DNA from 2 places in the Microbacterium sp. NPDC060132 genome. Region 1 is predicted to be linked to the other one. Evidence: riboswitches for the same ligand, from Rfam matches in the RefSeq annotation. Region 1 holds a riboswitch; the other holds the start of a gene.

Region 1 (15,936 bases):
GAGTGCCCGTGGGAGTGGAGCGTGCCGTCGCGCATCGCGAACGCGGAGCGCCGGGGCATCGTGGTGCCGGAGTCGCTGCGCACTCCGCCGCCGATCGACCGCGCAGTGGTGAGCCACGGCGACGCCTGCTGCCCGAACACCCTGATCGGCACGGACGGCCGGTGGCTCGCGCACGTGGACCTCGCGCAGCTGGGCGTCGCCGACCGTTGGGCCGACATCGCCGTGGCCGCCATGAGCACCGGGTGGAACTACGGCCCGGGGTGGGAAGACGCCCTCGTCGAGGCGTACGGCCTCGAACCCGACCGGGAGCGGATGGCGTACTACCGCGACCTGTGGAACGCCACCTGACCCTCCCGGCCGGCGGCGCGCAGGTCGGGATGCGGCAACGAACTCTCGACATCTGATGTCTGATCTGGTGTCATGGGTGGGACGACCCCCAGGAGGCCTCATGCACCTCGATCCGTCGCCACCCGCTCCCGTCGCCGGGTTCGCCGAGACACTGCGGGAGGCCATCGCGGCCCGCGGCACGTCCCTCGCGCAGCTGAGCGATCGGCTCCGACGACACGGGAACCCCGTCTCGATCGCCACCCTCAGCTGCTGGCAGAACGGCACGCGGCAACCCGAGGGGGTCTGCTCGCTCGCGGCGGTCGAGGAGCTCGAGACGCTGCTCCTGCTCGACAGCGGCACCCTGCAGCGACGCATCGGACACAGCCGCCGCGCCGGACGTCCGCCCAAGCCGCGGGCACCCTGCGAGGACTGGACGCGGGAGGGGCCGATCCTCGACACGTTCCGCGCGCTCGGCATCGACCCCGCGGCGTCGTTCAACACCCACTCCGTCCACGCGGTCTGCACCACCGACGCGCACGGCCTCGTCGACACCATCCACTACCGCGCGATCCTCCGGCCCCCCAGCGGACGGGCCGGCCTCATCCCGTACATCGACCTTCCCGGGGTGCCGACCGACGTGTGGCCCGAGCTGACCGCGGTGACCGGGTGCCGCGTGGTGCAGCGCCACGCGCACTCCTCCCGCATGGCGTTCGGCATGCTCCTCGCCGTCGACGATCCGCCCGAGCAGCGGCAGTCCGCGCTCATCGAGTTCACCCTGCACTACCCGCTCCCCTACCCGCGCGACCGGCTCGTGACCTACGCGAGCATGTACCGCACGCCCGAGCTGCTCCTGCACGTGGACTTCGCGCGGTCGCCGTCGCCCACCTGGATCGAAGAGGTCACGATGGTCGGCGGCGAGGAGGAGATCGTGCCGCTGCCTCCCGCGAACCGTACGGCCACCACCGTGCGCTCGGGGTTCGCGCCGGGGCTGATCGCGCTCCGCTGGGGGTACGGCTCCCGCGAAGACGGCGCCGACCCGCTGCCCCTGTGACGGGCGGCGGGTCGGCGTCGGTTCCGGGCGCTCAGGCCTCCGGGTGGGCGTCGCTGGGCAGGCTGCCGTCCGCCGGCCGGCGGTCCCACGACGGACGGCGCACCGCGTAGAACACCAGGGGCGGAGCACCCAGCACCACGATCACCGCCCCCACGATCCACGGGTAGGCCGCGGGCGGGAACGCGGTGAAGCCGTCCGGCGGGATGAACGCGAGGAGGAACGCGGCCAGGCAGGCGACGAAGCCCACGCCGGCGACCAGCGGCAGCCCCTTCACCCGGTACGCGCGCTTCACGTCCGGCGCCTTCCGCCGCAGCACGAGGGCCGAGGCGAACATCAGCATGTACATGACGAGGTACAGCGCGGCGGCCATGTCGATCAGCGCGACGAAGGCCGCGCTGACGTTCGGCACGATGATGAAGATCGCCGCGAGCACCGTCACGATCGTGCCCTGCAGCATCAGGATGCCCGACTGCACGCCCGCCTTGTTCCTCTTCTGCAGCAGCGGCGGCAGCAGCCCCGTCTCCGCGGCGGCCAGCACGCCCTTCGACGGGCCGGCGACCCAGGTGACGACCGAGGCGAGGGCGCCCGCGGCGATCAGGGCCGACACCACCGCGGTGGCCCAGCCCATGCTCCAGTGGTCGAAGTACTCCCCGAACGCGAGCATGATGCCGTTCGTGAGACCGAGCTCCTTCGGCGGCACCGCGACCGCGATCGCGAGGGTCGGCAGGATGAACACGAGCAGGATGAGCGCCGCCGCGAGGAACACCGAGCGGGGGTAGCCGCGGCCGGGGTCCTTCATCTGGTTCACGTGCACCGCGTTCACCTCCATACCGGCGTAGGCCAGCACGTTCGACACGATCAGCACGATCGAGGCGAGCCCGGTGAACGGCGGGATCATCGCCGACGCCTCGAGGGGGACCTGGCTCTTCTCGCCGCTGAACACCCAGACCGCGCCGAACACGATCAGCAGCACGGCGGGCAGCAGCGTGCCGAGGATGCCGCCCCATGAGCCGAGCTTGGCGAACAGGTCGCCGCCGCGGAGGGTGACCAGCGTCGCACCCCAGTAGCAGACGATGATCACGACCGCGGTGAAGAAGCCCGAGCTCGACAGCGACGGATCCAGGAAGACGAACGCGAGCGCGCCCGCCACGAAGGCGAGCTGGGTGGGGAACCACACCACGTTCTGGATCCACTGGAGCCACACCGCGGTGAACCCCCAGCGGTTGCCGAGGGCTTCGCGCACCCAGACGTAGACGCCGCCCTTCCACCCGGTCGCGAGCTCGGCCGCCACCAGCGCCGTGGGCACCAGGAACAGGATCGCCGGGATGAGGTAGAGCATGATGCTCCCGAGGCCGTAGACCGCCATCGCCGGCAGGGAGCGCAGGCTCGCCACCACGACGAGCGTCAGCAGGGCGAGCTGCCCCACCCCCAGCACGGCCACCGCGGGCCGGGAGACGCGGGTCGACGGGGTGACGGCGGGACGGGGGGCGTGTTCGGCACCGTGTGCAGACATGACCCGCGCCTCAGTGGTGGAACGCCGAGTCGGGGTGGTCGCCCGGCATCGGCGCGGTGAGGGCGTCGAGGTGCGCGACCTCGGCGGTGATCGCGTCGAGCAGTTCGGCGGCCAGGTCCATGCTGAGGCCGTTGCGCACCACGATGCGCTGCACCGTGAGCTCCTCCAGGTCGGCGGGCATCGGGTAGGCGGGCACGAGCCAGCCGCGCATGCGCAACCGATCCTGCAGGTCGTACAGGGTCCAGTTGTCGGTATGCCCCTGCTTCAACCGCCACGCGAACACGGGGATGTCGCTGCCGTCGTTCCACAGCTCGAACGCGTCGAGCTTCGCGATGCCCGCCGACAGGAACTTCGCCACGTCCTGCGACGCCTGCTGCACCGCCCGGTACCCCTCGAAGCCGAGGCGGAGGAACAGGTAGTACTGCAGCAGCACCTGTGCGCCGGGGCGCGAGAAGTTCAGTGCGAACGTGGGCATCTCCCCGCCGAGGTAGCTGACCTGGAACACGAGGTCCTCCGGCAGCCACTGGGCGTCGCGCCACACGACCCACCCGAGTCCGGGGTACACGAGCCCGTACTTGTGGCCGGAGGTGCTGATGGAGTGCACCCGCTCCAGGCGGAAGTCCCACTCCAGGTCGGGCTGCAGGAACGGGGCGATCATCGCCCCGGAGGCGCCGTCCACGTGGATCGGGATGTCGAGCCCCGTGTTCTTCTGGATCTCGTCGAGCGCCGCCGCGATCTGCGCGACCGGCTCGTACATGCCGGTGTAGGTGACGCCCATGATCGCCACGACCCCGATCGTGTTCTCGTCGACGTACTTCTCCAGCTCGTGCCCGTCGAGCGTCTTGTGCTCCTCGCTGATCGGCACGAAGCGCGGCTCCACGTCGAAGTAGTTGCAGAACTTCTCCCAGCACACCTGCACGGCGCTCGACATCACGAGGTTCGGCGAGGAGGCGTCCTTCCCCGCGGCGCGACGCGCCTGCTGCCACCGGCGCTTGAACGCGAGCCCGCCGAGCATGCACGCCTCGGACGAGCCGATGGTGGACGTGCCGATGCTGCGGGCGGCATCCGGCGCATGCCAGAGGTTCGCGAGCATGTGCCAGCAGTTGTCCTCGATCGCGGCGGTCTGCGGATACTCGTCCTTGTCGATCATGTTCTTGTCGAACGAGGCCATGTACACCTGCTTGGCCTCGTCGTCCATCCAGGTGCTCACGAACGTCGCGAGGTTCAGACGGGCGTTGCCGTCGAGGATGGTCTCGTCCTCGACGATCTGCTTCGCGGTCGACGGGAGCGACTCGGCGTCGGGGATCACGTGTCGCGGTGCGACCGTGGCCTCCCCCGGCCGGGTGAAGATCGGCTGACCGTCGGTGGGTGCAGTGCTCATGTGCGGAGTCCTTTCGGCTGAGTCGGCTTCTCACTCCGTTCGTCACGCTAGCCACGGCGCGTTGACGTATCTCCCGCCCCTCGCGTAAACGGGGTGAGGCTCAGGCGCCGGGACCGAGGATGAAGTTCCAGGCTCCGGTGAGCACGGCCGCCGCGACCGCGATGCCGGAGATGGCCGCGCCGACCGCGAGCAGCAGCCACTCCGCCGCCCCGAACCGCGACTCGCGCGCCCACGTGCGGCGCCCCGGCGCTCCGAACCCTCGCGCTTCCATGGCCGTGGCGAGCTTGGCACCGCGGCGGATCGACAGCACCAGCAGCGCGAACGCCATCCCGAAGAAACGGCGGAGGCGTCCGCGGTCGGCCACCCCGCGTGCGCGCCGCGCCAGTTCGAGCGCCCGCCAGTCGTCGAGGAACAGTCCGACCATGCGCAGGCCCGCGAGCGCACCCAGCACGAACCGGGCGGGGAGGCGGAGGATCTGCCCGAGCCCGTCGGCGAGGTCGGTGGGGTCGACGGTCACGAACAGCACCACGGACGGCAGGGCGATCGCGAGCACGCGCAGCATCGTCGCCACGGCGAGGGCGAGCGAGCCCTCGCTGATGCGCAGCACGAACCAGTCCACGTACACGGTGCCGGAGGTCTCGCCGTACAGCGCGATCGTGAGCCCGGTGAGCGGCGCCGCGAGCCACACCGGCCACGTGCGCACCCAGAACTCCCGCCAGCCGATGCCCGCGAACAGGAACAGCACGAACTCGAGCGCCAGGGCCACCGCGGCCGAGACCGGGTCGAGCGTGAGGATGAGCGGCACGGCGATCAGCGCGCTCACGCCGAGCTTGGCGACCGGGTTGATGCGGGCCACCGCGCCGGTGCGGGCCTTCGCGTCGAGCAGGGTCACGGCATGCCGCCCAGGTCGAACCGGGTGGCGTGGAGGGCTCTGGCCACGTCGAGGTCGTGCGTGATCGCGACCACGGCCGACCCCTCGTCGCGCAAGGCCGCGAGCAGCGCGACCAGCTCCGCCCACGTACGCGCGTCCTGCCCGAACGTGGGCTCGTCCAGCACGAGCACCCGGGGGCGTGTGGCGATCGCGGCCGCGACCGTGAGGCGCCGCTTCTCCCCGCCGGACAGCGTGTACGGGTTCGCGGCCGCGAGACGGTCGAGGCGCAGGCGGGAGAGGAGCTCGTCGGTGCGCGCGGCGATCTCGTCCTCGGGGAGGCCGAGCGCGCGGGGGCCGACGGCGAGCTCGTCGCGCACGGTCGTGGCGAGCAGCTGATGCTCCGGCTCCTGGAACACCATGCCGACGCGGGTGAGCAGGTCGCGCGAGCTCCACCGGATGGGCGCGGGGTCGGCGCCGTCCGCGAGCTCGGGCGCGGCGACCACTGCTCCCCCCGCGGGCGGAAGGAGTCCCGCGAGCGTGAGGCCGAGCGTCGACTTGCCGGCGCCGTTGGGCCCGGTGACCGCGACGGCCTCTCCCGCGTGGACGTCGAGGTCGATGCCCGTGGCGACCGGGCGACCCTTCACCCGGGCGACCGCGAGCCCGCGCGCCGAGAGCAGCACCTCGCGGGGGGCCGTGCGCGGCGGCGGCGGGAACGCGGGCGGATACCCGGGGACCCACACCCCGTCGTCGGCGAGCCGCTGCCCCTGAGCCCCGAGCACCTCGTGCGGGGGGCCGTCGGCGACCACGCCGCCCTCGCCGATCACGATCACGCGGGTCATGAGGGGCAGCCACACGTCGAGCCGGTGCTCCACGACCACGAGCGTGGCGGGGTGGGTGTCGAGCAGGCGCGACACCGCGTCGCGCACCTCCGCCACCCCGTGCGGGTCGAGGTTCGCGGTGGGCTCGTCGAGCAGCAGCAGTCCGGGGCGCATGGCGAGGAGTCCCGCGAGCGCGAGGCGCTGCTTCTGCCCGCCCGACAGCGCCTTGGTGGGGTGGTCGAGCGGCACGTCGAGCCCCACGGCCTCCAGGGCGGCGGTGACGCGTGGCCAGATCTCGGCGCGCGGGATGCCCAGGTTCTCGCAGCCGAAGGCGACGTCGTCGCCCACGCGTGCCAGGATCACCTGCGAGTCGGGGTCTTGCAGCACCAGTCCCGCGCGACCCCGGGTGGCGGTCGCCGCGGCGCCGTCGACGAGCAGCCGGCCCTCGCTCTCGCCCTCCTCCTCGCCGCCCAGCACACCGGCGAGCCCGTGCAGCAGCGTCGACTTGCCCGCGCCGGATGCGCCGAGCACGAGCACGCGCTCGCCCGGCTCGATGCGGAACGACACGTCGCGCAGGGCCCAGGCGAGGCGACTCGCGTGACGCCACCCCCACCCTCGGGCCTCGACGGCGGCGGGGGTGGCCTGCTCGGCCCCCATCAGACGCGGACGCGCGCCTCGCGGCCGGAGCCGAACCGGTCGAGCGCGCCGGTCGCCGCGATGCCCCTGGCCAGAACCCACGACAGCGCCCCCGCGATCACCGCGCCGGAGACGACGGTGCTGAGCAGGTAGATCGTCGTGAACGCCGGGCCGGATCCGGCGTACCAGAGCACGAGGTTGTTGATGCCGCCCGCGAGCGCGGCGCCCGCACCGGCGAGGATCGCGACGGGCAGCGACCAGCGACGGTAGAAGAACAGCAGGAAGACGAGCTCGGCGCCGAGCCCCTGCACGAGCCCGGCCTCCAGGGTGAGGAAGCCGCCCCACTGGTTGCCGATGAGCGCCGAGACGACGGCGGCGAGCAGTTCGACGTAGATCGCGGCTCCGGCCTTGCGGATGATGAGTCCGCCGAGCACGCCCGCGAACAGCCAGGGGCCGTCGAGCAGGCCCTGCAGCCCGGGGAGCAGCGGTTCGAGGAGGGCCTTGGGGCCGAGGTAGCCGACGTTCCAGGCGAGGAAGATCAGGCCGGCGGCGACACCGAGGACACTGGCGACGACGATGTCGACGATGCGCCAGCGCAGGTAGCTGCGCGGCGCGGCCGCCGTCGAGGTCTTCGCGGATGCGGACGTGGACGTGGACGTACTCATAGGAACTCCTCCCTGCGCTGGCATGACCCAGATCAGGTTCGACGGTCGAAGCGCGATTCGCTCCCTCTCAGCCCGGCTCGCCGGACTCCCGTGGTTGTGCTGACGATCCTACCCGGTCCGCCGGTTGGCGCGTCGCCGCCCCGGCGCGGCCGATTCCCGGCCGGATTCGGTACCGTAAGCGGGTGACCGCATCCGATCCCGCCGGCGAGGCGACGGGCATCGGCGGCAACGGCCCCGCTCCGACTGCTGCCCCCTCCGACGACGCCCCCACGTCCGCGCTGCGCTCGCGGGCGCGGGTGACCACCACCCCACCGACCGGGAGCGATGACGCGGGCGACGACGCCGCGCGACCCCCGGCGCGGGTTCCCGCCGCCTCCGCCGTGTCGACCTCCGGTCTCGGCGCGCTGTTCGGCGACCGTGCGCGCACCGCGACCGCGACCGATGCCTCCGCGAACGGCGTCGCCACCGGAGGCGACGCGGACGGGAGCACGGACCGCCCCGCGGCCGAGACCTCCCCCTCCGCTGATCCCGCGATCGCGTCCGTCGCGTCGGCCCCGCCCGCCGCGGACTCCGCGTCCTCGACGATCACGGCAGCGACGCCGCCGCTGACCAAGCCGCCGTTCCGCGCGAGGGTCTCGGAGCCGGCTCCCCCGGCCGAAGACGACGATGCAGCGGTCGCCCTCCTGTCCGGTACGGCCGCGCAGTGGGCGGACGACGCGACCCCGGCGACCGCGCTGACCTGGGTGGATCCGGCCGATGTCGCGGCCCACGCTCCCGCCGTCTCGCTCGATGCCGAGCCGGAGGCGCAGACCGCCGAGGGGCTGTTCCGCGGGGCCCGGTTGCGTCCGGCCATCGCGCGCCCCGGCCTGCTGGTGCCGTTGGGGGTGCTGGCCGGGCTCGTCCTGGCCTATTCGGGCACGACGCTGCTGTGGCCGCTGCACGAGGTGCCCCCGGCGGTGGAGGCGGTGCAGTTCGAGACGACGCCCGCCACGGCCGCCGAGCTCACGTGGCCTGCGGAGGGCAGCGCGGCCGTGGGGGTTGCCGGCATGACCACGTCGGCGTCGATCCCGGATGCGGTGAGCATCGCGAGCATCACGAAGGTCGTCAGCAGCCTGATGGTGCTGGATCGGATGCCGCTCGCGCCGGGTGAGCAGGGACCGGAGTTCCGTTTCACCCGCGGCGACAGCGTGCGCTACTGGGACTATCGACGCCAGGATCAGTCGGCGCTCGACGTCCCGGTCAACGGTGTGCTCACGGAGTATCAGCTGTTGCAGGGCACGCTGCTCGGCTCGGCGAACAACTACATCGATCGGCTGGCCTCGGAGATCTGGGGGTCGAACTCCGAGTTCGCCAGGGCGGCCGAGGAGTGGCTGAGCGAGCGTGGTCTGACCGGGATCACGGTGGTGACGCCGTCGGGTTTCGATGAGCGCAACGTCGCGACGCCGGAGGCGCTGATCGCGCTGGGCGAGCTGGCGATGCGCAACCCGGTGTTCGCGGAGATCGTCGGCACCGCCTCGGTCGAGCTTCCGGGCGCGGGGACGGTCGTGAACACCAACGGCATGCTGGCCGATCCGGGCGTCGTCGGCATCAAGACCGGGACCCTGGTCGGGTGGAACCTCCTCACCGCGAAGGATGTGGAGGTGGGCGACACGACCGTGCGGCTGTTCGCGGCAGTGCTGGATCAGGCCGACGACGAGTCGCGGCTCGCGGCCACCCGCGCGCTGTTCAGTCAGGCGGAGGCGGAGCTGCAGACGGAGGAACCGGCCGTCGCCGCGGGCACGGTGGTCGGTCGCGTCACCACGATGTGGGGCGAGGAGGTGGATGTGGTCACCGCGGAGGACGCGGACGTCGTGCTGTGGAACGGTGCCGCCGCGACCGCGACCGCCGCGTTCGACCTGGGCGAGCGACGAGAGGCCGACGACCGCGTGGGCACGCTGACCACCACCGGGCCGCTCGACACGGCGGACACGGCCCTCGTGCTGCGCGAAGACGTGGAGGGCCCCAGTCCCTGGTGGCGCCTGACGCACCCGCTCGATCTGCTGGGCATCACCGTCCACACCGACTGAGCCAGGCGCCGCCGTTCACCGGCCGCGCAGACGACGACGCCCCGCTCCGAGGATCCGGAGCGGGGCGTCGTGTCGTTGGTGCGGGACCGCCGAGGCGTCAGTCGCGGGGCCCCGCGCCCTCGGCGCCGTCATCGAGCAGAGCTCGTGCGGCCGCGGCCTCCGCGGCCGGGACGTTCGCCCCGACCGAGGCTCCGGCGATCGCGTCGTCGGCCTGCTCCCGTGCCGTCTCGTCGGCGGCCTCCCCCGTGACGACCACGGGCGTGGAGCCCGTGAGGGCCTCCTCCGCGTCGAGGTCGGTCGCGGCCTGCTCGAACTGCGACTGGTAAAGCCGCCAGTAGGCGCCCTGCGCGGCGATGAGCTCGTCGTGCGTGCCCTTCTCCACGATGTCGCCGTGCTCCATCACGAGGATGAGGTCGGCGTCGCGGATGGTGGACAGGCGGTGCGCGATCACGAACGACGTGCGCCCCTGGCGGAGCGCGGCCATCGCGTGCTGCAGCAGCAGCTCGGTGCGGGTGTCGACGGCCGAGGTGGCCTCATCCAGGATGAGGATCGACGGCTGGGCGACGAACGCGCGCGCGATTGTGATCAGCTGCCGCTCACCGGCCGACACGTTGGACGCATCCTCGTCGAGCACGGTGTCGTAGCCCTCGGGGAGGGCGTGCACGAACCGGTCGACGTACGTGGCCTTGGCGGCGGTGAGCACTTCCTCGTCGGTCGCGGTCGAGCGACCGTAGCGGATGTTCTCGCGGATGCTCCCGGCGAACAGCCACGGGTCCTGCAGCACCATGCCGGTGCGCGAGCGCAGGTCGTCGCGCGTGATCTGCGAGATGTCCTGACCGTCGAGCGTGATGCGCCCGCCGCTGAGCTCGTAGAACCGCATGATCAGGTTGACCAGCGTGGTCTTGCCCGCGCCGGTCGGCCCGACGATCGCGACCGTCTGGCCCGGCTCCACCCGGAACGACAGGTCGGTGATCAGCGGTCGCTCCGGCGTGTAGGAGAAGGACACGTTCTCGAACTCGATCACGCCCTTGCCGTCGCCGAGCGGCGGGGCGTCGGCCTCGTCGGGCTCCTGCTCGTCGGCGTCGAGCAGGTCGAACACCCGCTCGGCCGACGCCGTGCCGGACTGCACGACCGCTGCCATGCCGCCCAGCTCCGACAGCGGCTGCGTGAACTGCTGCGAGTACTGGATGAACGCCTGCACGTCGCCGAGGCGCAGCTGCCCGCTCGCGACCATGAGGCCGCCGAGCACCGCGATGCCGACGTAGGTGAGGCTGCCGACGAAGGTCATGGCGGGCATGATGATGCCCGACAGGAACTGCGCCTTGAAGCTCGCCTGGAACAGCTCCTCGTTCTCGGCCTTGAACTTGTCGAGCGCGTCCTGCTCCCGACCGAACACCTTCACGAGCGCGTGCCCGGAGAAGGCCTCCTCGACGCGGGCGTTGAGACGGCCGACCTTGCGCCACTGGGTGCCGAAGGCCTTCTGCGAGCGCGGGCCGATGACGCCGAAGATCACGCCCATGAGCGGCAGCGCGACCAGGGCCACCAGTGCCAGCTGCCACGAGATCGAGAACATCATCACCAGCACGCCGACCACGGTGAGCACGGCGGTCAGGGCCCCGGAGAGGGACTGCTGCATCGTCTGGGTGATGTTGTCGATGTCGTTCGTGACGCGGGAGATCAGCTCGCCGCGCTGCACCCTGTCGAAGTACGACAGCGGCAGCCGGTTGATCTTCGCCTCGACGGCCTCGCGGAGACGCCACATGGTGCGCACCATGATGACGTTGATCACGTATCCCTGCAGCCAGCTCAGGAACGCGGCCACCACGTAGATCGCGAGGACGGCGGCGATGACCCAGCGCAGAGCATCGAAGTCGATGCCGTCGCCGACCCGGAAGTCGCCGAGGGCGCCGACCTGGTTGGCGAAGTCGTCCTGTCCCGCTCCGCGCAGCGCATCGACCACCACGTCCTGCGACGTTCCGGCGGGGAACCCGGGGAAGTCGCCGTTCGGCTGGCCGAGCTGGATGGAGATGAAGCCGCGGTAGACGATGTTGGTCGCCTCGGCCAGGACCTTGGGAGCTGCGACCGTCAGCACGACGCCCAGGGCTCCGAGGATCGACACGAACACGAACCACACGGCCGAGGGCTTGAGCAGTCCGATCATGCGGGCGAAGCTCGGGCCGAAGTTGTCGGCCTTGCCCGGCGCGACGCTGTCCCAGCCGCCGCCGTTCTGCCGTGCCTGCTCCGCGAGCTCGGCCTCGTACTGCTCTTCCGCCGTGAGCTCGCGCTCCTCGGTCTGCACCGGGGCCTTCCCCCGTCCGCGCTTCGGCGCGGCGGTGCGCTTGTCGTCCTGCGCGCTCATGCGTCCACCCCCAGCTGCGACTCGACGATCTCTCGATAGGTGCCGCTGGTCTCCAGCAGCTCCTCGTGCGTGCCGACGCCCACCATCGTGCCGCCCTCGAGCACCACGATGCGGTCGGCGTCGGTGATGGTGGAGACACGCTGGGCGACCACGATCTTCGTGACGTGCGGCAGCTCGCGCCACAGCGCCTGCCGCAGTCGCGCGTCCGTGGTCAGGTCGAGCGCCGAGAAGGAGTCGTCGAACACGAGCACCTTCGGCTGGTGCACGATGGCCCGCGCGATCGCGAGGCGCTGGCGCTGGCCGCCCGACACGTTCGTGCCGCCCTGGGCGATGCGGGACTCGAGCCCGTCGGGCATCTCCTCCACGAAGTCACGCCCCTGGGCGATCTCGAGCGCGTGCCACAGCTCCTCATCGGTCGCGTCCTCCCGGCCGTAGCGCAGGTTCGACGCGACGGTGCCGGTGAAGAGGAACGGACGCTGCGGCACCAGACCGATGCTGTCCCACAGCGCCTCCACGTCGGCCTCGCGCACGTCGGTGCCGCCCACGTGCACCGAGCCGCTCGAGACGTCGAACAGACGCGGGATGAGAGAGACCAGCGTGGTCTTGCCCGCACCCGTGGAACCCACGATCGCGACCGTCTCACCCGGCTGCGCCGCGAAGCTGATGCCGGTCAGCACGGGCGCGTCGGCGCCCGGGTAGGTGAAGGCGACGTCGTCGAACGCGACCGCACCCGGCGTCGGGAACTCGGTGACGCCGTTCGCGGGGCGCGTCATGGTCGACTCGGTGTTGAGCACCTCGCCGATGCGCTCGGCCGAGACGGCGGCGCGCGGGATCATCATCGCCATGAAGCTGGCCATGATGACGCCGCCCATGATCTGGCCGATGTACTGCATGAAGGCGAACAGCGTGCCCACCTGCACGGTGCCGTTGTTGACCTCGATGCCGCCGAACCAGATCACGGCGACCACGGTCACGTTGAGGATGAGCATGAACAGCGGGAACAGCAGCACGAACAGCGAGCCGACCTTGCGGCCGACGACCATGATGTCGGTGTTGGCTCCGCGGAAGCGCTCCTCTTCGATGCGCTCGCGCACGAACGCGCGGACGACGCGCACGCCGGTGAGCTGCTCGCGCATGATGCGGTTGACGTTGTCGAGCTTGCCCTGGTAGCTGCGGAACAGCGGCACCATGCGGCCGATCACGAGCGCGGCCAGGAGCAGGAGCACGGGGACCGACACGGCGATGAGCCAGCTGAGCCCGGCGTTGGTCTGCACGGCGAAGATGATGCCGCCGATCGCGAGCAGCGGCGCGGTGACGAGCATGGTCGCGCCCATCATCGCCAGCATCTGCACCTGCTGCACGTCGTTGGTGTTGCGCGTGATGAGGGAGCCGGCGCCGAACTGCGACACCTCGCGCTCGGAGAAGCCGCTGACCTTGCCGAACACGTCGGCACGGATGTCGCGACCCGCGCCCATCGCCGCGCGCGCGGCGAAGAAGGTCGCGATCACGGAGGCGACGATCTGGCCCAGGGAGACCGCGAGCATGAACAGACCGGTGCGCCAGATGTAGGCGGTGTCGCCCTGCGCGACGCCCTTGTCGATGATGTCGGCGTTGAGGCGGGGCAGGTAGAGGGTGGCAGCCGCGCTGGCGAACTGGAAGACCAGCACGGCCACGAGGAGCCACTTATATCGGGACAGATAGCGGAGGAGGATTTTTCCCAGCACAGGCGGACTTTCTAGGAAGGAGGAGGCGGCGGATCTCCCGGCAGACGGATGCCGACCGACGACCGGCCATAGGACAGCGTGCCACGAAGCGGGGACATTCGTATCCCCCTGGGGGCGGACCTTCGCTCACAGCGAACCGCATCCCGTGCGATCAGCACTTTTCTGCACGGTGACGAAGAAGGGCCCGCCGGAAGCCTGCGCGATCGCCGCCCGCGTCAGCGAGCGGACTGCCCCTCAGAACAGCGGCGGCTGCGGCGTGTAGTCGCGGGCCGGTGCACCCGCGTCCGCCGGCAGCTCGGCGAGGGTCGCCGGCTGCCACTTCGGGTTGCGGTCCTTGTCGACCAGCTGCGCGCGGATGCCCTCCACGAGGTCCGGGTGCTCGTTGACGAACCACAGCACCCGTCGGTACTCCCCCTCGAGCGCGGCGCGCAGTCCCGGCAGCTCCCGCGCCTCACGCACGGCGTCGAGCGTCACGACCAGCCCGGTCGGCGCGAGCCCCTCAAGGAGATCGGCCACGGCTGCGGCCTCTGTCGTGCCCTGCGCGTGCAGCCGCTCCAGGATCTCGGGCACGGTCGGCGCGGAGAACGCCTCGTCGATCCAGGCGCGCGATGCCGGGAGGGCCGACGGCTCCGGCGTCTCGTCGAACAGCAGCACGATCTCGCTGGGGCTCGTCGGGTCGGCGCGGTGCGCGAGCGCGTCGCGCAGGGCGTCGAGGCGGTCGGAGGGCACCACGTGGTCGGCGAACCCGAGGTACACCGCGTCGGCGGCGCTCATGGTCGCCCCGGTCAGCCCGAAGTACTCGCCGAACCGTCCCGGCGCCCGCCCGAGCAGCCACGTGCCACCGACGTCGGGAGTGAAGCCGATGCGGGTCTCCGGCATCGCGAGCTTCGACCGCTCGGTGACGATCCGGATGGCCGCGTGCCCGGCGAGCCCGATGCCGCCGCCCATCGTGATGCCGTCGGCCAGCGCCACGACCGGCTTGGGGTACTCGGCGATCATCGCGTTCATCGCGTACTCGGCGCGGAAGAACTCGGCCGACCGCTCGGGGTGACCGGACACGATCTGCTCGTGCAGGCGGCGCACATCGCCGCCCGCGCACATGCCGCGCTCGCCCTCGCCGTCGATCAGCACGATCTGCACGTCGGAGTCGTCACGCCACGCCACCAGCGCCCGGGTGATCTCGGCGATCATGTCCTCGTCGAGCGCGTTGATCGCCTCGGGGCGATTGAGGGTGAGCCGTCCGAGCGCTCCTTCCGTGCGGACGAGGACACGGGGGGCGGCAGAGGTATCGGTCACGGGTGCCAGGCTACCTTCTCACCAGGGGTGGAATTCCGCACGGAATGCGGGTTCCGGGGCGGTTTTCCGGCAGGATAGGGGGAACTGTTCATCGCGACGAGAGGTGCCGGATGCCTGAAGGACAGGTGCTCGAGTTCACGAATGTGACGAAGCGCTTCAACGAGGTGACCGCCGTCTCGGACTTCTCCGCCCGCGTCGAGCCCGGGGCCGTGACCGCCTTCCTCGGTCCCAACGGCGCCGGAAAGACCACGACTCTCCGCATCCTGCTCGGTCAGGTGCGTGCCACGTCGGGAACCGCCACGATCGGCGGCGTCGCGTATCCGGAGCTGCGCCAGCCGCTGCGCACGATCGGCTCCGTGCTGGAGGAGACGGTCTACCGCCCTCGCCGCACGGCCAGCCGGCAGCTGACCATCGCCGCGAAGGCCAACGGCATCCGCCTGTCCCGCGTCGACGAGGTCCTGTCGCTCGTGGGCCTGGAGAGCGAGGCCGATTCCCGCATCGGCGGCTTCTCCCTCGGCATGCGGCAGCGGCTGAGCGTCGCGCACGCGCTGCTCGGCGACCCCGGTGCCCTGGTCTTCGACGAGCCGGCGAACGGCCTCGACCCGGAGGGCATCCGCTGGATGCGTCTGCTCATGCGCCGTCTCGCGGACGAGGGGCGCACGGTCCTGGTGTCGTCGCACGTGCTCAGCGAGATCGAGCAGGTGGCCGACCACGTGCTGGTGCTGTCGAAGGGACGGCTGGTGCTGTCCAGCGGCATCGAGACCCTGGCGGACCCGGCCGGCGGCTCTGTCATCGTGGATTCCGTGGATCGTCCCGGCCTCACGACGGCGCTGGTGGCGGCGGGCTTCGACATCGAGGTGCTGCGCTCCGGGCTGACCGTGCGCGGAGCCGACGCGAGCACGGTGGGTGCCGTGGCCGCTGAGGCCGGCATCGCCCTCAGCACCCTCGTGCAGCGCGGGCCCACGCTGGAAGACGTCTTCATCGATCTGATGCGCGGTGGTCGCTTCGGCACAGCGGCGGACACGACCGCGGCCGCTGCGGGCGGGGCGGCGCCGGGCGAGACGGCAGCGACCGATACGAACCATGAGGCGAGCGATTCCTCCGCCGACGTGGCGACAGCGGGCGCCGGTGCGGCCGCATCGGCTCTGGCTGCCGGTGGTGCGGCCGCTCTCGCGGACGACCTCACCACCGAGACCGTGCCCGAGCCGACGGACGCCACGGCGGGAGCC
Region 2 (15,936 bases), on a different contig from region 1:
GTGATCGATCAGGTACATCCGGACGAGGGTGGCGATCTGGTCGTTCCGGCTGCGTCCGGCGCGCAGCCGACCGCCCAGTTCCGGCCCGAGCTCCGCGATCAGCGCCTGCTCCAGCGCACCGTGCACGTCCTCATCGGTCGGGACGGGCAGCAGCGTGCCGTCGGCGACCCTGCGAGCCACCGCGTCCAGCCCGTCGTGCATGCGCTGGGCCTCGTCCGGCTCCAGATACCCGGCCGCGGCGAGCGCCGTGGCGTGCGCGTGCGAACCCGCGATGTCGTACGGCGCCAGGATCCAGTCGAAGTGGGTCGAGCGGCTGAGCTCCACCAGCTCGGGCGAGGGGCCCGTGGCGAAGCGGGCGCCCCACAGCGCGCCCTCGTTCGTGCCCTCGTGCGTCTGTCCGGTCATCACGCGTCCTTCTTGCCGAGCAGCCACACCAGCAGCGCCTTCTGCGCGTGCAGGCGGTTCTCCGCCTCGTCCCACACCACGCTCTGCGGCCCGTCGATCACCGACGAGTCCACCTCGTAGCCACGATCAGCGGGCAGGCAGTGGATGAAGATCGCCTCGTCGTCGGCGAGCTGCATGGTCTCCGGCGTCACCTTGTAACCGCCCAGATCGCGGATGCGTGCGATCTTCTCCTCTTCCTTGCCCATCGACACCCAGGTGTCGGTCACCACGACGTCGGCACCCGCCGCCGCCTCGACCGGGTCGGTGAACAGGGTGATGGAGCCGCCGGTCTCCGCCGCACGGCGGTCGGCGGCCTCGATCACATCGGCGCGCGGCGCGTAGTCCTCGGGCGAGGCGATCCGCACGTGCATGCCCGCCGTGACCCCGGCGAGCGCGTAGGAGTGGGCCATGTTGCTCTGCCCGTCACCGAAGAACGTCAGGGTCAGTCCCTTCAGGTCGCCCTTGTGCTCGCGGATGGTCAGCAGGTCGGCGAGGAGCTGACAGGGGTGGAAGTCGTCGGACAGGGCGTTGATGACCGGAACGCGGGTGCCCTCCGCCATCTCCTCGAGTCCCGCCTGCGCGTACGTGCGCCACACGATCGCGGCGACCTGGCGCTCCAGCACCCGTGCGGTGTCGGACGGCGTCTCCTTGCCGCCCAGCTGGCTGCTCGCGGTCGAGATGATCAGCGGGCTGCCGCCCAGATCCGCGATGCCCACCGCGAACGACACCCGGGTGCGGGTGGACGACTTGTCGAAGATCACGGCGACGGTCTGCGGGCCCGCGAGGCTCTTGTCGGCCCAGCGGTCCTTCTTGAGCTCGAGGGCGAGGTCGAGGATCTCCGCCTGCTCGGCGGGCGTGAGGTCGTCGTCGCGCAGCAGGTGGCGGGTCATGCGGGTACCTTTCCGGGGGCGGAGGAGTGGACGTCGGCGAGGCTCGCCGCGAACAGCTCGCGGAACTCAGCCAGCTCGGCGTCGCCGATCGTGAGGGCGGGCGCGATGCGCACGGTCTCGGGGTTCGCGGCGTTCACGATCAGACCGCGCTCCTGGGCTGCCGCGACCACGGCTCCGGCGACCGGCTCGGTGAGCGCGACGCCGACGAGGAGGCCACGGCCGCGGACACCCGCGAGGAGCGGCGAGTCGATGCCCAGGATGATCTCGCGCAGCTCGGCGCCACGGCGGGCCGCATTGCCGACCAGATCCGCGCGTTCGATCTCGGCCAGCACCGCGTCGGCCACGGCGGTCGCGAGCGGGTTGCCGCCGAACGTGGAGCCGTGGGAACCGGGAGTGAACAGGGCGCTCGCGGCACCGTACGTGACCAGGGCCCCGATCGGGAACCCGCCGCCGATGCCCTTGGCGAGCGTGATCGCGTCGGGCGTGACGCCGTCGTGACTGAAGCCGAACCACTCGCCCGTGCGGCCGGCACCGGTCTGGATCTCGTCGACGATCAGCAGAGCCCCGTGCGCGAGCGTGAGCGAGCGCGCCGCCGCGAGGTAGCCCTCCGGCAGCTCGACGACACCGGCCTCGCCCTGGATGGGCTCGACGATGACGGCCGCGACCCGGTCGTCCATCGCGGCCTCCAACGCCTCGACGGTGGCCGGGATGTGCTTCACCCCGCCCGGCATCGGCGCGAACGGCGCGCGCATCGACTCCTTCGCCGTCAGCGCGAGGGACCCCATGGTGCGACCGTGGAACCCGTTCTCCAGCGCGAGGATGCGCGGGCGCTCCGCTCCACCATGCAGGCGCGCGAGCTTGAACGCCGCCTCGTTGGCCTCGGCCCCCGAGTTGGAGAAGAACACGCGCCCGTCGATGCCGGCACCCGCGAGACGCTTGAGCCGTGCGGCGAGCGCGAGCTGCGGCGGCGTCGCGAAGTAGTTCGAGACGTGCGCGAGCGTGGCCGCCTGCGTGGCGACCGCGTCGACGAAGACCGGGTGCGCGTGACCGAGCGAGGTCACGGCGATGCCGGCGAGGAAGTCGAGGTAGCGTCGGCCGTCGGCATCCCACAGGTACGAGCCCTCTCCACGGGTCAGCAGCGCCAGCCGCTCCCCCGCGTTGAGCACGAGATCACGTGCCGCGTCGTCCTGCCAGACGGTCATGCCGTCGCCCCTTTCTCTCCCAGGACCACTTCGGTCCCGATTCCCTTGCTGGTGAACAGTTCGACGAGCACCGAGTGCGGTACCCGTCCGTCGATGATCGCCGCGGCGTCCACGCCGCCCTCGACCGCGTCCAGGCACGCCCGCATCTTCGGGATCATGCCCGACTCCAGGCGCGGCAGCATCTCGATCAGCGCATCCGAGGTGAGGTGCGACACGAGCGAGTCGCGGTTGGGCCAGTCGGCGTACAACCCCGGCACGTCGGTGAGGATCACCAGCTTGCGCGCCCCGAGCGCCACGGCGAGTGCCGCGGCGGCCGCATCCGCGTTCACGTTCAGCGACTGGCCGGGGTGGTCGAGGTCGGGCGCGATGCTCGAGATGACCGGGATGCGACCGGCCGCGAGGTGGTCGAGCACCGCGGTCGGGTCGACCTGCACCACGTCGCCGACCCGGCCGAGGTCGATCTCCTCGCCGTCGACGACCACGCCGCGGCGACGCCCGCCGAACAGACCGGCGTCCTCTCCGCTGAGCCCCGTGGCGATCGGCCCGTGCGAGTTGATCTTCGCCACGAGCTGCGGGTTCACCTGCCCGGTGAGCACCATGCGCACGACACTGATCGCCTCGGTGTTGGTGACGCGGTATCCGCCCTTGAACTCGCTCGGGATCTCCAGCCGCTGCAGCATGTCGGAGATCTGCGGCCCGCCGCCGTGCACGACCACGGGCTGCACGCCGACGTAGCGGAGGTAGGCGATGTCCTGCGCGAAGGCCTCCTGCAGCTCGTCCGAGACCATGGCGTTGCCGCCGTACTTGACCACGACGATCTGGTCGCGGAAGGTCTTCAGCCACGGCAGCGACTCGATCAGCGTGGTCGCCTTCTGCGCGGCGACGTCGGGCGTGGTGTCCTGGATGTCGGTCATGAGGCGTAGGCGCTGTTCTCGTGCACGTAGTCGTGGGTCAGGTCGTTCGTGAGCACCGTCGCGGTGGCCTCGCCGACCTTGAGGTCGATCAGCAGGTGGGTGGCGCGCGGCGTGAGGTCGACCTCCTCGCGCGGACGGTCGGGGCCGCCCGCCGTGCACACCCGGACCCCGTTCATCCACACGTCCACGTCGTACGGGTCGAACTGCGCGTTGGTGGTGCCGATCGCCGCGAGCACCCGCCCCCAGTTGGGGTCGTTGCCGAAGATCGCGGCCTTGAAGAGGTTGTTGCGCGCGACCGAACGGCCCACCTCGACGGCCTCCTGCTCGGTGACGGCGTGACGCACCTCGATCGTGATGTCGTGGCTCGCCCCCTCCGCATCGCCCTGCAGCTTCACCGCGAGCTCCTGGCAGAGCGCGGTGAGCGCCTCGGCGAAGTCGTCGAGGTCGGGCACGACCTCGGAGGCCCCGTTGGCCAGCAGCGTGACCTGGTCGTTGGTCGACATGCACCCGTCCGAGTCGAGCCGGTCGAAGGTCTGTCCCGTCGCACGGCGCAGCGCCTCATCGGCCTGCAGCGGCTCCAGCACCGCGTCGGTCGTGAGCACCACGAGCATGGTCGCCAGGCCCGGGGCGAGCATGCCCGCGCCCTTCGCCATGCCGCCGATCGTCCAGCCGTCGCGCGACACGACAGCGGTCTTCGCGACCGTGTCGGTGGTCATGATGGCGTGTGCGGCGCTCTCTCCCCCGTCGGCGCTGAGCTCGGCGATGGCCTGCGCCGTGCCCTCGAGCACCTTGGCGCGGAAGGCCTCGTCACCCGTGCCGATCAGGCCCGTCGAGCAGACGAGCACGTCGCCCGCGCTGATGCCCAGCAACTCGGCGGCCGTCTCGGCGGTCTGGTGCGTGGTCTGGAAGCCGAAGCTGCCGGTGAAGCAGTTCGCCCCGCCCGAGTTGAGCACCACGGCCTCGACCACCCGGTCGGCCACGGCCTGCTGCGACCAGATGATGGGGTTCGCCTTGGCGCGGTTGCTGGTGAACACCGCGGCTCCGACCTTGCGCGGACCCCGGTTCACGACCACGGCGACGTCGGGCTTGCCAGTGGACTTGAGGCCGACGGCGACCCCGGCAGCTTCGAATCCTGCGGGTGCGGTAACGCTCACGGGGCGACTCCGTTGATCGAGAGGGCACGGGCCTCGGGGAGCCCCAGCGCGATGTTCATGGACTGGATGGCGGCACCGGCCGTGCCCTTGACGAGGTTGTCGACGGCGGTGACGACGGTGACCCGGTTGGCGGAGCGGTCGATCGCCAGGCCGATCAGGGCGGTGTTGGCGCCCAGGACGTCGGCGGTGCGGGGGAAGCTGCCCTCCGGCAGCAGCTGCACGAAGGTCTCTTCGCCGTACGCGCTCTCCCAGGCCGCGCGGATCTCCGCGTCGGTCGCGCCCTCGACGATCGGCGCGGTGGAGGTGGCGAGGATGCCCCGCGACATCGGGACGAGCACCGGCGTGAACGAGATGCGGATATCGGCGCCCGAGGCGTCGGCGTCGGCCGGACGGGCCGCAGCGAGCGCCTGCCGGATCTCCGGGATGTGCCGGTGGGTGCCGCCGACCGCGTAGGGGTTGGCCGAGCCGAGGATCTCGCTGGCGAGCAGGTTCGGCTTGAGGCTCTTGCCCGCCCCGGACGGGCCGACGGCGAGGACCGACACGATGTCGGACGGGTCGATCACTCCGGCGGCGACACCCGGTGCGAGGCTCAGGCTGACCGTGGAGGCGTTGCATCCGGGAGCCGCGATGCGCGTCGCCCCGCGCAGCGCGTCGCGCTGCCGTCCGCCCGCGACCGGCAGCTCGGGAACGCCGTACGCCCACGGCTCATGGAACGCGCCGCCGTAGAAGGCGTCCCAGGCGGCCGACGAGGTGAGCCGGTGGTCGGCACCCGCGTCGATCACCAGCGGGACGTCGCCGAGCGCGTCGGTGTACTGCCCCGACTGACCGTGCGGGAGGGCGAGGAACACGATGTCGTGACCCGCCAGGATCTCGGGAGTCGTGTCCTGGAGCGTGAGATGCGCGAGCGAGCGGAGGTGCGGCTGGTGGTCGACGAGCGGTTGACCGGCGTTCGAGTGCGCGGTGACGGTGCGGATCTCGATGTCGGGGTGGGCGGCCAGGAGGCGGAGGATCTCGCCGCCTGCATAGCCCGATGCGCCGGAGACGGCGACGGAGTACGTCATGCTTCTACCTTAACGGTCGGGTCCTCGACGATTTCGGGACCGGGGACGGGGCCGAAGGCGGCGACACCGGCACTCGACCGCCGCGCACGCGCAGGCAGGAGGGCGGGGTCGCCTAGAGTCGGCGGCCGCGGCGTCGGCGCACAGCGATGACGCTCGGAGCGAGCGTCGAAGGAGCGGTGGCGGCCGAAGGCATGTCGCGACAGTAGCGCGGCCGTCGTCGCCACCGCAAATCCGCACCGTCATCCGACGGCGGCGGCCTCCAGCGGCGCGGCGAAGAACGCCAGCTCGTGTGCGCTCGAGGTGCGGAACGCGCGCCGCATGCGCTCCCGTCCGGAGGCGTCAGACCGCGATGCCGCCGCGGTCGCGAATGCGATGGCCTGCGCCGTCGCCTCCTCGAACGCCGGATCGGCGTAGGTCGACAGCCACGAGGCATAGGGGTGATCGGGATCACGGGCCTCCGCGCCGAAGTCTCCCGCGTGCAGCCGCCTGCCCAGATCGGTGTACAGCCAGAAGCACGGCAGCACGGCGGCGACGAGCTCGGCATGATCGCCGCCGAACGCGACCGATCGCAGATGGTCGAGGTACGCGGTGGTCGCGGGCGCGGGTTCCGCCGCGAACGTCTCCGCGCTCACCCCGCGCTCGGGCGTGAGCCACGACGCGTGCAGCTCCAGCTCCCCCACGATCGATCCGTGCGCCGCGTGCGCCCAGAACGCCTGCTCCGCCGAGGTGGGGGCGGTCCGCGCCGCGGCCGCGAGCACCCTCGCGTACTCGCGCAGATACAGCGCATCCTGCGCGAGGTAGAACAGGAACGGCTCGCGCGCGAGTGTGCCGTCGGCGAGACCGCGGAGGAAGGGCAGCGCGTCGATCCCGTCGCGCACGTCGGCGATGTCCTGCCACCAGTCGCCGGCGATCTCCTCCGCCGTCTGCCGGGTTTCCAGGTCGCCGCGGTCCCACATTCCAGCGAAATGATGGACGGGCCCATGTCCCTGCCCCACGGCGAGCGCACCCGCCGCCCGCAGCGACTCTCGCAGCCAGGCGCGCGCGGCATGCACCGCGTCGGACGGCGTGAGACCGCGGGCGAGCAGGGTGGCGAGCGCCGACGACAGGGAACAGCCGGTGCCGTGCGTGTTGGTGGTGGGGATGCGCGCTCCGGGGAACTCGTCCCGCAGGCCGCGGTCCGCGTCCACAAGCGCATCCGGCGCCTCGTCACCCGTGAGATGCCCGCCCTTCACGAGCACCGCGGCGCCGATGTCGGCCGACAGCTCCTCAGCAGCGGCGAGCGCATCCGGCCAGTCGGTGACGGGGCGACCGACCAGCACGGCGAGCTCGGCGAGGTTCGGCGTGACCACCGTGGCGCGCGTCAGCAGCCCCCGCAGTTCACGCTCCGCGTCGGGGGCGAGCAGACGGTCGCCCGATGTCGCCACCATGACCGGGTCGAGCACCACCACCGGGGGACGCTGCACATCGAGCCAGTCGGCCACCGTGCGGATGACCTCGGCGTCGGCGAGCATCCCGATCTTCACGGCGTCGATGACGATGTCGTCGGACACGGCGTCCAGCTGCGCGCGGAGGAAATCCGCCGGAGGAACGTGGACCGCCCGCACTCCCCGCGTGTTCTGCGCCGTGAGGGCGGTGAGCGCCGCCATCCCGTATCCGCCGTTCGCGGCGATCGCCTTCAGGTCGGCCTGGATGCCGGCGCCGCCCGACGGGTCGCTGCCGGCGATGCTGAGCACACGCGGCACGACCCCCGCCCGCCAACGACGACGGAACGCGGAGGCCGTCTCCGCGGGGTCCGCGGCGGCGCAGAGCGCGGAGACCACGGCGAGCCCCGCCGCGCCTGCGGCCTGGAGCGCCTCGGTGTCATCGATGCCGACCCCGCCGATCGCGACGCACGGGAGCGGGCTCTCGGCCGCGAAGGCCGCGAACCCCTCGACGCCGAGCGGCTCCGGGTGGTCCGGTTTGGTGCTCGTGGGGCGGATCACCCCGACACCGAGGTAATCGATGGTGCCCTGCGGCAGTGCGCGCACGGCATCGAGGTGTTCACGGGTGTTCGCGGTGAGTCCGATGAGCGCGTCCGGACCGAGCAGCTCTCGCGCACGCCGCACCGACGCATCGGCCTGGCCGAGATGCACGCCGTCGACCCGCGCGCCGCGCGCCCGCGCCTCGACAGCGGCGTCCAGACGATCGTTGACCACCAGCAGCGCCCGCCCGTCGATCACGGCGGAGAGCGCGATGAGCTGCTCGACGGTCTCCTCGTGCGCGGCGTTCTTGTCGCGCAGCTGCACGATGCGTGCGCCGCCGTCGACCGCGCGGCGCACGGTCTCGACCACACCGCGCTTCCCGCACAGCCCGGGATCGGTGACGAGATACAGCGAGAAGTCGGCACTCATCGGGTCTCCTCCGACACGCGGGCGCCCGCGGCGACGTCATCCGCGGTCACGGCGTCGAGCGCGTCCAGCAGCGCGACAGCGAAAGTGCCGGGCCCTGCGGCGACCGGGGCGGCGTGCTCGGCCGCCACGGTGTAGACGAGGGTCGCCGCGGCGACCGCCGTGAGCGCATCGTCTCCCGTCTGCCGAGCGGTTCCGAGGAAGGCCGCCATCACGGCGCCCAGAGCACAGCCGCCACCCGTCACGCGCGTGAGCAGTTCGTGGCCGTTGGCGATGCGCACGACGCGATCGCCGTCGGTGATCAGGTCGACGGGCCCGGACACGGCCACCACGGCTCCCGTGGTGCGGGCGAGCTCCTGCGCCGCCCCGGCAGCGGCTTCGGTGCCGTCGGTCGCGTCGACGCCGCGACCGCCGGCCGTGTGGCCTGCCAGGGCGAGGATCTCGGACGCATTGCCGCGGATCGCGGTCGGACGCCGCGCCGCGAGCTCATGCGCGAGGGTCGTGCGCACCGGCAGCACGCCGATCGCGACCGGGTCGAGCACCCACGGGGTGCCGGACGCCGCGGCTCCCGTCACGGCCTCCACGCTCGCGGCGCGCTGCTCGGGCGTCGGCGTGCCCAGGTTGATCAGCAGACCGGAGGCCACACCGGCGAACATCTCGGCCTCGCCGACGATGTCGACCATCGCGGGCGCGGCGCCCAGGGCGAGCAGCACGTTGGCGGTGAAGCCCGTGACGACCGCGTTGGTGACGCAGTGCGTCAACGGAGGCGACTGCCGCAGCGCCTCCCGCAGTCTTCCCGCCGAGGCGGCGAGGTCGGGGGTGGAAACAGGACGCAGAAGATCGCTCATCGCGACATCCCTTCGCTAGTACGAACTAGATCAGGTTCGACGGGTGTGATCTCAGCCGCGGATGCGGCACCCCGTGTCACTGCCTCGCAGTCTAGCGAGCTCCGGCGGGTCCCTCCGTGACGGCCGCGAGGATCCGCAGCTCCTCGGCGCGGGTCAGCCCCGCCCTCCGCTCCCGGTCGACGCCGCGTGCGCGCTCGTCGTCGATCACGCGCGCGATCGTGTCGGCCAGCGGACGCAGCGCCCCGCCGCGCGCCCGATAGGCGGCGTTCGACCGCGTCATGAATCCGGTCATCTCCTCGGGCAACCAGAGCGGGAGCGAATGCGGGCCCATCCAGTACTCCACGCCCTGGGCCACCAGCCGATCCGCGTCGGCGATCACCGTCGCCCCCTCGTGACCCGCGGCACGACGCACGGCGTCCAGCACCTCCCCGAGCGGACGCGCGTCGCCGATCGCATTCACGGGAGAACCGGGAGACGCCGTCACGAGGAACGCCGCCAGATCGTCCACATCGATCACCTGCGCGGTCTTCCCGTCGAGGGGCGGCAGGAGCACCGGACCGTCGGCCGCGCGGAGAAAGGCGGCGGCCCAGTAGCCGAAGCGATCGCTGGGGTCTCCGTCGCCCACGATCAGCCCGGGACGCGCGACGAGCGCGCGTGCGCCGAGGGCCGCGACGGCGTCTTCCGCCGCGACCTTCTGGGCCGCGTAGTCGTCCTCCCCCTGGCCGTCGCGCGCGGGCGCGTGACGCGGCGCGGACTCGTCGGCGCCCGCGGTCATGTCATCGGCGTACACCGACATCGACGACACGTACGTCCACTGCGCCGCACGATCGCCGAGGGCCGCGACGGCCTCCGCGACGTGTGCCGCCCGTGAGGAGACGTCCACGACGTGATCCCACTCGCGGCGGGCGACCTCCGCATAGGCGTCCGGTGCGTCCCGGTCGGCGACGATCAGCGCCGCCCCGTCGGGAGCGGCACGCCCCCCGCGCGCGAGGCAGGTCACGTCCGCGCCCGCCTCCAGCCAGCCGTGGGCGATCCGCCCCGAGAGCCAGCCCGTCCCGCCCAGGATCAGCACATCCGTCATGTGCCCATGCCAGCAGCATCCGGGGAAACGCGGAAGGCCTTCCGCTCAGGGCAGAGCGGAAGGCCTTCGCGACGGGGTCGATCAGTCGCGCAGTGCGGCGCCGAATCGCTCCGCCGCGACCGCGACACCCGCCAGCTTGGCGTCGGTCGCCTCCGCAGCGGTGAGCGTCCGGTCGTCGGCGCGGAAACGCAGCGCGAACGTCAGGCTCTTGGCTCCCTCGGACACGCCCTCACCGCGGTAGTCGTCGACCAGTCGCACCGACTCCAGCAGCGCGCCCGCCCCCTCGGCGAGCGCCGCCCGCACCTCGCCCGCCGGCACATCGGCGGCCACGGTCAGCGACACGTCCTGCGTGGCCGCGGGGAACGTCGACAGCGAGGCCGCCACGATCCGCGTCCCCGCGAGGGTGAGGATGCGGTCGAGGTCGAGCTCGAGCACGGTGGCGCGACCGGGCAGGTCGGCGTCCTCCGCCACCGAGGGGTGCAGCTCCCCGACGTAGCCGACCTCCTCGCCGGCCGCGACGAGCGCCCCGGTGCGGCCGGGATGCAGCGCGGCGCGCTGCGCCTGTCGCACGTCGATGTCGATGCCCGCGGCGGCAGCGATCACGCGCACGGCGTCGAGCGCCTCGACCAGCCCCGACGCCTCGGCGGGACGACCCGGCTGACGCGGCGACACGTTGCCGGTGAGGAGCACCGCGATGTGGCGCTCCTGGGGCGGGATGGACGCGTCGAGCGCGGCGAGCGTCTCGTCGGAGGGGCGCACGCCGAGCGGCGGCACCTCGTCGGTTCCGTACTCGACGCCCGGCTCCGGCAGGAACACGAGGCCCGTCTCGAAGAGGGCCAGGTCGGTCATGCCGCGGGCGATGTTGCGGTGCGCGGTCTGCAGCAGCCCCGGGATCAGCGAGCGGCGCAGGTACGGGGCCTGCCCGTCGAGCGGGTTCGCCAGGCGGATGCTCGGCAGGTGCTCTCCCGACGCGGAACCGTGCAGGTCGTTCTGCGCCTCGGTCGTGAACGGGAAGGCCGGCGTCTCGACGAAGCCCGCCGCCGCGAGCGCGTTCGCCACGCGGCGACGACCCTGCTGGTGGGCGGTGAGGCCGCGACCGGACGGCGGCGTCGGCAAGACCGCGGGGATGCGGTCGAGCCCGTGGATGCGGGCGACCTCCTCCGCGAGCGTCCACTTGTCGGTGAGGTCGGGTCGCCAGGTGGGCGGGATCACGGTCCAGCCGGCTTCCGCCTCCGTCACCTCGGCGCCGATCGTCGTGAGGGCGCCCGTGATCTCGTCGTCGGTGTAGTCCACGCCGATGAGCCCCTGCACGAAGCCGGCCGGCAGCGCGATGTCCTCCACGAACACCTCGGCGAACAGCGCGCCGCCCTCGTCGGTGAGCGTTCCGCCGGCGAGATCGACCATGAGGTCGGCCGCCCGACGCGCCGCCACGAAGGGGATCAGCGGGTCGACGCCCCGCTCGAAGCGCTTGGACGCCTCACTGGGCAGCTTGTGGCGACGGGCCGTCCTGGCGATGGTCGTGGGGTCGAACGTCGCCGCCTCGATCAGCACGTTGCGCGTGGTGTCGCTCATCTCGGTCGTGCCGCCGCCCATGACACCGGCGAGGCCGATGGGTCCGGACTCGTCCGTGATGAGCAGGTCCTCCTCGTGCAGCGCACGCTCCACGCCGTCGAGCGTGGTCATCTTCTCGCCCGGCGTCGCGCGACGGACCGTGATGCCGCCCGCGAGCTTGTCCAGGTCGTAGCCGTGCAGCGGCTGCCCGAGCTCGAGCATCACATAGTTCGTGATGTCGATCAGCACGCCCAGCGACCGCATGCCGGCGAGGCTCAGCCGGGCGATCATCCACGGCGGCGTCGGGCGCGACGGGTCCACGTCCCGCACGACGCGCGTGACGAACTCGCTTGCACCGACGTTGCCGCGCACCGGGGCCCGGTCGTCGACGACGGTCGTGTGACCGGAGCCGGGCTGCAGCTCGGCGAAGTCGCGCTCCGCGGGGTCGCGGAAGGTCGCGCCCGTGGCGTGGGCGTACTCGCGGGCGACACCGCGGACCGAGAAGGCGTAGCCGCGATCGGGCGTCACGTTGATCTCCACCGCGACGTCGTCGAGGCCGAGCAGCGCGATGGCGTCGGTGCCCACCGGGGCATCGATGCCGAGGTCGGACAGCACGACGATGCCGTTGTGCTCGTCGCCGAGGCCGAGCTCGCGCGCGGAGGCGATCATCCCGTCTGACACGTGCCCGTAGGTCTTGCGCGCGGCGATCGGGAACGGGCCGGGCAGCACCGCACCGGGAAGGGTCACGACGACCTTGTCCCCGGCGACGAAGTTGTGCGCCCCGCAGACGATCCCGCGGACGCCGCCGTGCTCCTCCCCGACGTCCACCTGGCACCAGTTGATGGTCTTGCCATTGGACTGGGGCTCCGGTTCGAGCGACACGACCTGGCCGACCACCACGGGACCCGTGATGGCGAAGCGGTGCACGTCCTCCTCTTCGAAGCCGACCGTCACCAGCGCCGCGAGGACATCCTCGGGCGTGGTCTCGGGGGCCAGATCGACGTACTCACGCAGCCACGAAAGCGGGACGCGCATCACACCACCATCCCGTACTGCTCGCTGAAACGGACATCGCCCTCGGCCATGTCGCGCATGTCCTGCACATCGCTGCGGAACATGAGTCCCCGCTCGATGCCCATGCCGAACGCGAAGCCGCTGTAGACCTCTGGATCGATCCCGGCCGCGCGCAGCACGTTCGGGTTGACCATGCCGCAGCCGCCCCACTCGATCCAGCGCGCGCCGCCCTTGAAGGTCGGGTGCCACAGGTCGAGCTCGGCGGACGGCTCGGTGAAGGGGAAGTAGTTGGTGCGGAAGCGCATCTTCGCCTCCGGCCCGAAGAGCTGACGCGCGAAGTGGTCGAGCGTGCCCTTCAGGTGCGCCATCGTGATGCCCTTGTCGATCACGAGCCCCTCGAACTGCGTGAACACCGGCAGGTGCGTGGCGTCGAACTCGTCGGTGCGGTACACCCGCCCGGGGCACAGCACGTAGATGGGCACCTCGCGGTCGAGCATCGAGCGCACCTGCACCGGGCTGGTGTGCGTGCGCATCACCAGGTGACGCGAGGTCGGGTCGACGTAGAACGTGTCCTGCTCCTGGCGGGCGGGGTGGTCGACGTCGAAGTTCAGCGCATCGAAGTTGAACCACTCGTGCTCGAGCTCCGGTCCCTCCGCGATCTCCCATCCCATGCCGACGAAGATGTCCTCGACCTGGTCCTGGAGCAGCGTGAGCGGGTGGCGGGCACCGACGCGCGTGCGCGAGGGGACGGCGGTGATGTCGACCCGCTCGGCCTCGAGCCGTGCGGCGACCTCGGCGGCGGCCAGCTCGGCCTCCTTCGCCGCGAGCGCCTGGGTCACGCGCCCCCGCCCCTGGCCGACGAGCTTGCCGAACGCGGCCTTGTTCTCGGGGGCGACCTGGCGCATCGAGGCGTTCAGGACCGCGAGCGGCGATCCCTCGGCGACGTGCGCGGCTCGGGCGGCTTTCAGCTCGGCGGTGTCGGCGGCCGCATCGATCGCCGCGAGGGCGTCGGCGACGGCGGCTTCGACCGCGTCGGGGGTGATTTCCGGAGACTCTGACACGGGAGTCGAGTCTACCGGCGCGGGACGCGCGTCCCGCGCCGGTCGCGACTCAGAGACCCGGACCTCCGGCGTTGTCGGCGTCGAACTTCCCCGCACCCTTCTGGAGCACGATGAGCGAGGTGTTGGTCTCGCCGCCGTGCTGCCGCGGATCGGGCTCGGCCGGTCCCGCCTTCGGCGAGCGCTTCGCCCGACGCTGCAGCCGGTAGGCGATGTAGGAGAGCAGGAGACAGACCGCGACGTACATCGAGCCGCCGACGATCGCCGCCGGGATCAGCGGCGAGCCGTAGGGCGCCTGGTTGCCGATCTGGTTGATGACGTACAGCAGCTCCTGATACGTGATGATGAAGCCGAGCGCGGTGTCCTTCAGCGCCACCACGAGCTGCGCGATGATCACGGGCATCATGGCCCGCACGGCCTGCGGGAGCAGGATGAGCGACATGACCCCCGTCTTGCGCAGACCGATCGCGTAACCGGCCTCCTGCTGTCCGCGCGGCAGCGACTCGATCCCGGCGCGCAGGACCTCGGCGAGAACGGAGCCGTTGTAGACGATCAGCGCGATGACCACGGCCCAGTAGGGCGGCATCTTGACGCCGAGCACGGGAAGACCGTAGTAGAGCAGCATCATCAGGATCAGGACGGGCACGGCCCGCAGGATCTCGATGATCCACCGCACGGGCTCACGCACCCAGGCGTGCTCGGAGAGCCGGCCGATGCCGAGGACGAAACCGAGCACGAGGGAGCCGACCCCCGCGACCGCGAAGGCGGCCAGGGTGCTCAGCAGTCCCTCGCCGAAGCGCACCCAGACCGCGGAGTAGGTGAAGATGTTCCACTTCTCGGGGGCGAACTGGCCGGTGGCGTACAACCGCCACACCACCCAGCCGAGGACGGCCAGCACCACCAGCACCGTGACGGCGCCGATGAGACGGTTGCGGGCGACCGCGCGGGGCCCGGGGACGTCGAACAGGACGGAACTCATCGCGCGATCCTCCACTTGTTCTCGAGCACGCGCTGCACCCAGCTGAGCAGCAGCACGAGCACGACGAAGATGACCATGACCCACAGCAGCACGACCAGCGCGTTCTCACCGCGCTCGCTCAGTGCCGCCCTGATCGTGCCGAGGTTGACCACCGAGAACCCGGCGGCCACCGTGGTGTTCTTCATGAGGGCGATCAGCACGCTCATGAGCGGCGGGACCACGGACCGCGTCGCCTGCGGGAGCACGACGTAGCGCATGACCTGGCCGAAGTTCAGTCCGATCGCCCGCGCGGCCTCCGCCTGCCCGACCGGGACCGTGTTGATGCCGGCGCGGATGGCCTCCGCGACATAGGTGGCGGTATAGAGGCCCAGCGCGATCACGGCGAGGAGCAGGGCGTTGACCCGCTCCCCCAGCAGGATCGGGAGGCAGAATGCGAAGAAGAACATCACCAGCGTGAGCGGGGTGTTGCGGATCCAGTTCACGTACACGCCGCCGACGGCGCGCGCGATCGGAACCGGCGACACCCTGGCCGCGCCCACGATGAGGCCGAGCACCACGGCGATGAGGCCACCGCCGAGGAACAGCGCGATGGTCCCCCACAGCGCTTCACCCCAGAGATCGAGGTGGTCTGAGATCACTCCCACTGCTGTGCCTTTCGGTTCGTTTCTACGTCAGATGAGGCGACGGAAGCGGGGCGGGCGACCGTGCCGCCCGCCCCGCGGTGATCAACCGACCGGGTCGACCTCGGGCTGCTCCGCCTTCACACCGGAGGCACCGAGGTTGTTGTCGAAGATCTGCTGCCAGATGTCGCCACCGTCGGTCAGCTGCGTGTTGAAGTACTCGACCAGCGCGTCGTCGCCCTTGGCCACGCCGATGCCGTAGCGCTCCTCGCTGAAGGGCTCGCCGACGACCTTCAGGTTGTCGGGGTCCTGCGCGGCGTAGCCGATGAGGATGGCCTCGTCGGTCGTGACCGCGTCGACCTGACCGTTCTTCAGGTCCTCGACGCACTTGGAGTACGTGTCGTACTCCTTGGTCGGGACATCGGGGTAGTTCGTCTTGATGTTCTGGATCGGGGTCGAGCCGGTCGCCGAGCACACCGTGGTGGACGAGCTCAGGTCGTCCACGCTCTCGATGTCGCTGTCGGCGCCGACGAGGAGGCCCTGACCGGTGACGAAGTACGGGCCGGCGAAGGAGATCTGCTCCTTGCGCTTGTCGGTGATCGAGTAGGTGCCGACGTAGTAGTCGATGTCGCCGTTGACGATGGCCTGCTCGCGGTTCGCGGAGGCGATCGCCTGGAACTCGATCTTCTCCGGGTCCACGCCGAGCGATGCGGCCATCCAGCGCGCGATGTCG

Evidence for each region. A riboswitch is a leader RNA that binds a small molecule or an ion and turns the genes downstream of it on or off. The one in region 1 is predicted to bind thiamine pyrophosphate.
Region 2: another riboswitch for thiamine pyrophosphate. It lies ahead of thiM (hydroxyethylthiazole kinase); the one in region 1 lies ahead of ACFWCH_RS03245 (ECF transporter S component).

What each region holds. Positions count from the first base shown of each region.
Region 1 is NZ_JBHWXU010000001.1:625,626-641,561, forward strand. Features, by position in the region: gene ACFWCH_RS03215 (phosphotransferase) at 1-348, shown strand, start outside; gene ACFWCH_RS03220 (hypothetical protein) at 449-1,378, shown strand; gene ACFWCH_RS03225 (amino acid permease) at 1,410-2,891, opposite strand; gene ACFWCH_RS03230 (glutamate decarboxylase) at 2,902-4,272, opposite strand; gene ACFWCH_RS03235 (energy-coupling factor transporter transmembrane component T) at 4,373-5,164, opposite strand; gene ACFWCH_RS03240 (ABC transporter ATP-binding protein) at 5,161-6,618, opposite strand; gene ACFWCH_RS03245 (ECF transporter S component) at 6,618-7,262, opposite strand; TPP riboswitch at 7,255-7,364, opposite strand; gene ACFWCH_RS03250 (D-alanyl-D-alanine carboxypeptidase) at 7,445-9,328, shown strand; gene ACFWCH_RS03255 (ABC transporter ATP-binding protein) at 9,426-11,687, opposite strand; gene ACFWCH_RS03260 (ABC transporter ATP-binding protein) at 11,684-13,411, opposite strand; gene ACFWCH_RS03265 (enoyl-CoA hydratase/isomerase family protein) at 13,646-14,707, opposite strand; gene ACFWCH_RS03270 (ATP-binding cassette domain-containing protein) at 14,818-15,936, shown strand, end outside.
Region 2 is NZ_JBHWXU010000002.1:215,052-230,987, reverse strand. Features, by position in the region: gene argH (argininosuccinate lyase) at 1-405, opposite strand, end outside; gene argF (ornithine carbamoyltransferase) at 405-1,334, opposite strand; gene ACFWCH_RS17595 (acetylornithine transaminase) at 1,331-2,536, opposite strand; gene argB (acetylglutamate kinase) at 2,533-3,450, opposite strand; gene argJ (bifunctional glutamate N-acetyltransferase/amino-acid acetyltransferase ArgJ) at 3,447-4,604, opposite strand; gene argC (N-acetyl-gamma-glutamyl-phosphate reductase) at 4,601-5,665, opposite strand; gene ACFWCH_RS17575 (bifunctional hydroxymethylpyrimidine kinase/phosphomethylpyrimidine kinase) at 5,905-8,055, opposite strand; gene thiM (hydroxyethylthiazole kinase) at 8,052-8,900, opposite strand; TPP riboswitch at 8,891-8,984, opposite strand; gene ACFWCH_RS17565 (NAD-dependent epimerase/dehydratase family protein) at 8,992-9,981, opposite strand; gene pheT (phenylalanine--tRNA ligase subunit beta) at 10,063-12,567, opposite strand; gene pheS (phenylalanine--tRNA ligase subunit alpha) at 12,567-13,607, opposite strand; gene ACFWCH_RS17550 (amino acid ABC transporter permease) at 13,657-14,583, opposite strand; gene ACFWCH_RS17545 (amino acid ABC transporter permease) at 14,580-15,227, opposite strand; gene ACFWCH_RS17540 (glutamate ABC transporter substrate-binding protein) at 15,309-15,936, opposite strand, start outside.